DNA from 2 places in the Streptomyces thermocarboxydus genome. Region 1 is predicted to be linked to the other one. Evidence: riboswitches for the same ligand, from Rfam matches in the RefSeq annotation. Region 1 holds a riboswitch; the other holds the start of a gene.

Evidence for each region. Region 1 has a riboswitch for glycine ahead of gcvT (glycine cleavage system aminomethyltransferase GcvT). Riboswitches for the same ligand answer to the same signal wherever they lie in the genome.
Region 2: another riboswitch for glycine. It lies ahead of gcvP (aminomethyl-transferring glycine dehydrogenase); the one in region 1 lies ahead of gcvT (glycine cleavage system aminomethyltransferase GcvT).

What each region holds. Positions count from the first base shown of each region.
Region 1 is NZ_CP058273.1:5,006,239-5,009,439, forward strand. Features, by position in the region: gene gcvH (glycine cleavage system protein GcvH) at 1-149, opposite strand, end outside; gene gcvT (glycine cleavage system aminomethyltransferase GcvT) at 274-1,392, opposite strand; glycine riboswitch at 1,429-1,552, opposite strand; glycine riboswitch at 1,553-1,652, opposite strand; gene AY578_RS23225 (AAA family ATPase) at 1,875-2,543, shown strand; gene AY578_RS23230 (enhanced serine sensitivity protein SseB) at 2,935-3,201, shown strand, end outside.
Region 2 is NZ_CP058273.1:993,301-996,501, reverse strand. Features, by position in the region: gene AY578_RS04690 (DNA polymerase IV) at 1-888, shown strand, start outside; gene AY578_RS04685 (PRC-barrel domain-containing protein) at 1,189-1,563, opposite strand; glycine riboswitch at 1,677-1,772, shown strand; gene gcvP (aminomethyl-transferring glycine dehydrogenase) at 1,947-3,201, shown strand, end outside.

The DNA of each region.
Region 1 (3,201 bases):
GTGTCACCGACCTCGGGGAGCTGGACGAAGACCACGTCGCCGAGCGCGTTGGCCGCGTGCTCCGTGATACCGACCGTCGCCACGCCGTCCTCGGCGGCCGACAGCCACTCGTGCTCCTTGCTGTAACGCAGGTCCTGGGGGTTGCTCATGGCCTGAATTCTCCTGTACGCGGGAAACTGCTGATGACGGGGAGGGCACGCCAAGCGGCCGGACGGGTGGGACCCCCGTGCCGCGGACGCGCGGGAAGCAGCCCGAAGGCCGGCTACGACGGTGTCACTTCTGCCGCTTGTAGAACGGCAGCGCCACGACGTCGTACGGCTCGTGGCTGCCGCGGATGTCCACACCGACGCCCTCGGTGCCCGGCTCCGCGTGGGCGGCGTCGACGTAGGCCATGGCGATCGGCTTGCCCAGGGTGGGGGAGGGGGCGCCGGAGGTGACCTCGCCGATCTTCTCGCCGCCGGCGACCACGGCGTACCCGGCGCGCGGCACCCGGCGGCCGTGGGCGACCAGGCCGACCAGGACGCGCGGCGGGTTCTTCTCGGCGCGCTCTGCGGCCTCGGCGAGGGCGGCGCGGCCCACGAAGTCGCCCTCCTTCTCGAACTTCACCACCCGGCCGAGACCGGCGTCGAAGGGCGTGAGGGAGGTGCTCAGCTCGTTGCCGTACAGCGGCATGCCCGCTTCCAGGCGGAGCGTGTCCCGGCAGGACAGACCGCACGGGACAAGCCCGTGGCCCTCGCCCGCCTTGGTCAGCGCCTGCCACAGCTCCACGGCGTGCTCCGGCTTCACGAACAGCTCGAAGCCGTCCTCGCCGGTGTAGCCGGTGCGGGCGATCAGCGCGGGGACCCCGGCCACGGTGCCCGGCAGACCGGCGTAGTACTTCAGGCCGTCCAGGTCGGCGTCCGTGAGGCTCTTCAGGATCGCCGGGGACTCGGGGCCCTGCACGGCCAGCAGTGCGTAGGCGTCGCGGTCGTCGCGCACCTCGGCGTCGAAGCCCGCGGCCCGCTCGGTCAGCGCGTCCAGCACCACCTGGGCGTTGGAGGCGTTGGCCACGACCATGTACTCGGTCTCGCCCAGGCGGTAGACGATCAGGTCGTCCAGGATGCCGCCGTCCTCACGGCAGATCATCGTGTAGCGGGCGCGGCCCGGCTTCACGCCCGAGATGTTGCCCACCAGCGCGTGGTCGAGGAGGGCGGCGGCCTGCGGGCCGGTGACCGTGATCTCGCCCATGTGCGAGAGGTCGAAGAGGCCGGCCCGCGTGCGCACGGCGGTGTGCTCGTCGCGCTCGGAGCCGTAGCGCAGGGGCATGTCCCAGCCGGCGAAGTCGGTCATCGTCGCGCCGAGCGACCGATGCAGGGCATCGAGCGCGGTGCGGCGGGGTTCGGTACTGCTCATCGGTCGGTCTCCCAGGGGGCATGACGGCGAGGTCGTTCCTCCCCATCTGTCATCGGAACCTGAGAGGTTCGCCATGACCACCGGTCCTACGGCGGTCAGGACTTGCACCTTGGGTGAGGCCGCCGGAGCACTGCGACGGCGGCCCGCTTTTCAGATGTGCCTCGCCCGCGCGGTAACGGTGCCTGAGAGATTCAAGGGAGGGACTTGCTCCTTCGGCGCCCCGGCGGCACAGGTGCCGGGGACTCTCCCGCGCGGATTCAAACGGCCGGTATGCAGTTGGCGCGCACATCATTGCACGCATCGTGGGACACCGGCAGGGGGCCCTTGCCGAGGGTGAACGGCTCGTGCAGGCTCGGTCACAGGGAGCTGTGACAGGCCTGTGTCGGAATGAGCACGCAACCGAGAGCGACCTGGCATTACCTTCTCTTTACACGCGGCGGGGATCGGACCTCCGTATCCGGCCCCAGGGGAGGACGACCACGGTGAACAGGCCCACGGCGTACGCCGGCACCACAGGCGTCGCGCTGCCTCGGCAGCACGCGTCCCGGGCCGCAGGCGCCCGGGACGCGGCTCCCGTCCCCCTCGTCCAGGACCTGCGGGCCCGCTCGGGCCGCAGCCCGCGCGCCCTGCTCTTCGGCCCCCGCGACCTCGTCGTCGTCACCGGGCTGCCCGGCAGCGGCAAGTCCACGCTGATGCGGCGCGCGGTGCACGGCGAACGGGTCGACTCCCAGGACGCCCGCGACCGCTGGGACCGCCGCATGCCCCGCCTGCTGCCCTACGCCGTCTACCGGCCCCTGGTGCGGCTCGCCCACTACGCCGGACTGCGCCGCGTGCTGCGCTCCGGCCGGCCGGTCGTCGTGCACGACTGCGGCACCCAGGCCTGGGTGCGGCGCTGGCTGGCCCGCGAGGCCCGCCGCCGCGGGGCCGCGCTGCACCTGCTGCTCCTCGACGTCCCGCCCGAGGAGGCCCTGGCCGGGCAGCTGGAGCGGGGCCGGGGCGTCTCGCGTTACGCCTTCCGCCGGCACCGCACGGCGTGCGCCCGGCTGCTGGAGGACGTGGAGTCCGGCCGGGTGCCGGGGGGCTGCGCCTCGGCGGTGCTCGTCGACCGGGACGCCGCGAACGCCCTGCGCCGGATCGGCTTCACCGGCTGACCGGTCGGCGTGAGTCCGGTGCCGGGCCGCCCCCTCGGTTTACTGGCCGGCGCACGCCCTGCGCGGGGGCCGGCCCTTCGGCTGACCGGTCGGCGTGAGTCCGATGCCGGGCCGCGACACAGGCCGACTTGGCCGGCGTGCGCCCGGTGCCGGATCGGCTTCACCGGCTGACCGGTCGGCGTATGCCCTGAATCGGGACGCGGGACCGGCCGACCGTCCGGGGCATGCCGGACGCCGGACCGGCCCTCCGGCCGACCGGCCGGCGAGCACCTCGCGCCGGGCCGCGGGCACCGGCCGACCGGTCCCCGAACGCCCTGTGCGGGACCGGCTCCACCGCTGACCGGCTAGCCTTTCCGTCAAGCAGTGGCATCAGGCAGACGGTGGGCGACAGATGGACTTCCCGGCGGACATCCCGGACCGGACGCACTTCCACCCGCACGGCGGGTGGCCCGGCAACGAACTGGAGGAGGCGCTCTCCGCCTCCCTCGGCGTCCCCTCGGCGGGAGCCCGCATCGTCGAGGTCCTCGGCCGCAGCTTCGTGTGGGTGCCCCTGCCCAACGGCGGCGGACCGCACAGCGGCCCCCTCGACCTGCCCACCATGGAACTGGACGGCCAGGCGTACGTGCCGGTCTTCAGCTCCGAGGAGCAGTTCCGCCAG
Region 2 (3,201 bases), 4.0 Mb from region 1:
ACCGAGCGGGCGATGCTCGAACCGATGCCGGTGCGGACCCTCCCGGGCGTCGGCCCCGCCACCGGTGACCATCTGCGGCGGGCCGGCATCCACACGGTCGGCGAGATCGCCGAGGCCGGCGAGGACGAGCTGGTGCGGCTGCTGGGCAAGGCCCACGGGCACGCCTTGTACGCGATGGCGCTGGCCCGCGACGACCGGCCCGTCGTCGCCGAGCGTGAGACCAAGTCGGTGTCCGTCGAGGACACGTACGACGTGGACATCCATGACCGGGTGCGGGTCGGCCTGGAGGTGCAGCGGCTCGCCGACCGCTGCGTGCGGCGGCTGCGCGGTGCGGGGCTGTCCGGACGCACCATCGTGCTGAAGGTACGGCGGTACGACTTCTCCACGCTGACCCGCTCCGAGACCCTGCGCGGCCCCACCGACGACCCGGCCGTCGTCCGCGAGGCGGCGGCGCGGCTGCTGGACTCGGTGGACACCACGGGCGGCGTACGGCTGCTCGGCGTCGGCGTCAGCGGGCTGGCCGACTACACGCAGGAGGACCTGTTCGCCCAGGCGGCGGGCGGAGCGGCGGAGGACGTCGCCGAGGGCGAGGAGTCCGAGCCCGCGCCCGAGCCGCGCCCCGAGGCCCCGGTGGAACGGCGCTGGCCCGCCGGCCGTGACGTCCGGCACGCCGAGTACGGGCACGGGTGGGTGCAGGGCAGCGGCCTGGGCCGCGTGACGGTCCGCTTCGAGACCCCCGGCTCGGCACCGGGCCGCGTGAAGACGTTCCGCGTGGACGACCCGGCGCTGGAGGCAGCGGAGCCGCTGCCACTGGTGGAGTCGCCACCGGACCTGCCGGCGCCGATGGGACCACCGGAGGCACAGCGGCCTCGGCCGCTGGAAGCGTGAGCGTTGCCGCTTCGACGGCGCGGGTGGGCCACGTGAGTCGCACCGGCGGGATGCCGCGGGCGCCGTGGCGGTGTGCCCGTGGCGGAGGGAACCGGCTCGGTCCGGGGCTGACGGCTCGCCGCGGGGTGTGCCCCCCGTCGGCGGGCTGTCAGGGGCGGGCTTGTGGGCCGACCCGGCCGCGCGGCCGCCCGTGGGCGCGGGGCGTGGCCGGTCCTTGGCTCGTGCGTCGGGTGTCCTGGCCAGGGCGGGCCGTCAGGCCGGTGGGGCGGAAGGGCTCGAGAGACCGTCGCCCCGGTGGTGTCAGGTGTGCTCCTCCTGGCCCGCCAGCTTGCCGAAGTCCCTGTCCGGGAGCGGGGGAGGGGAGGCGACGTCCAGGCCGTAGTGGTGGTACAGCTGGAGCTCCTGCTCCGGGGAGAGATGGCGGCCGACGCCGAAGTCCGGCGCGTCCTTGATGAGGGACCGTTCGAACGGCACGTGCAGGGTCCCGTCGATCAGCTCGCTGGGTTCCAGGGGGACGAAGGCGTCCCGGCTGAACAGGCCGGTGCGTATCGCCGCCCACTCCGGCACGCCGGTGGCGTCGTCGAGGTAGACCTCGTCGATCGTGCCGATACGGGTGCCGTTGCGGTCGTACGCCTTGCGGCCGATGAGGTGACGCGGGTCGATGTCGGTCTGCACGGGCCCTCCACTCGTAGCAAACTCATCCGATAGCACTACAAAAAGGCACAATCGGCGGAACGGCCACTCGAAGGCCGGGGTCGTGACCTCGCTGGTACGCTGGCAACGGCCGCTGACCCCGTGCGGGAGAGTCCTCCAGGCACCACCGGAGGCGCCGAAGGAGCAAATCCTCCCCGGAATCTCTCAGGCACACGTACCGCACGGACGAGGTCACTCTGGAAAGCAGGGCGGGTGTCGACGGCTTCCGCTCTCACCGACGGTGAAAACCGGACCGCCAGCGGCGTTCCGGTGAAGCTCTCAGGTTGAGATGACAGAGGGGGAGGCCGTCCGGGCACCTGCGCCGTGGTGCCCCTCGAAGGTCGTCGGACCAGGAGGCCTCCTCAATGACTGCCCCCCGCACCCCGCTCTCCGAGCTCGAACAGGGAATCCCGTTCGAGCAGCGCCACATCGGCCCCGACCACGAGGCCCGGGCGAAGATGCTGGCCCAGGTGGGCTACGGCTCGCTCGACGAGCTGACCGCCGCCGCCGTGCCCGACGTCATCAAGAACGCCGACGCCCTGGACCTGCCCGGCGCCCGCAGCGAGGCCGACGTGCTCGCCGAGCTGCGCGGCCTCGCAGGCCGCAACCAGGTCCTCGGCTCCATGATCGGCCTGGGCTACTACGGCACCTTCACGCCGCCGGTCATCCTGCGCAACGTCATGGAGAACCCCGCCTGGTACACGGCCTACACGCCGTACCAGCCGGAGATCTCGCAGGGCCGGCTCGAGGCGCTGCTGAACTTCCAGACGATGGTCGCCGACCTCACCGGCCTGCCCACGTCCGGCGCCTCCCTGCTGGACGAGGGCACCGCCGCCGCCGAGGCGATGGCGCTGTCCCGGCGCATGGGCAAGAACAAGAAGGGCCTCTTCCTGGTCGACGCGGACGCCCTGCCGCAGACCGTCGCCGTCATCCAGACCCGCGCCGAGCCGACCGGCGTCGAGGTCGTCGTCGCCGACCTGAGCGACGGCATCCCCGCCGAGCTCGACGGCCGTGAGATCAACGGCGTCCTGATCCAGTACCCGGGCGCGTCCGGCGCCGTCCGGGACGTCAAGCCGGTGATCGACCAGGCGCACGAGCGCGGCGCGCTCGTCACCGTCGCCGCCGACCTGCTCGCCCTCACCCTGCTGAAGTCCCCCGGCGAGCTGGGCGCGGACATCGCGGTGGGCACCACGCAGCGCTTCGGCGTCCCCATGGGCTTCGGCGGCCCGCACGCCGGTTACATGGCCGTCCAGGACAAGATGGCCCGCAGCCTGCCCGGCCGCCTCGTCGGCGTCTCCGTCGACGCCGACGGCAACAAGGCCTACCGCCTGGCCCTGCAGACCCGTGAGCAGCACATCCGCCGCGAGAAGGCCACCAGCAACATCTGCACCGCCCAGGTGCTGCTCGCCGTCATGGCCGGCATGTACGCCGTCTACCACGGTCCCGAGGGCCTGCGGACCATCGCCCGCCGCACCCACCGCTACGCCGCGATCCTCGCCGAGGGCCTGCGCGCCGGCGGCGCCGAGGTCGTCCACGGCGCGTACTTCGACACCCTCACCGTACGGGTCGCGGGCCGGGCCGCCGAGGTCGTCGCCGCCGCCCGCGACAACGGCGTCAACC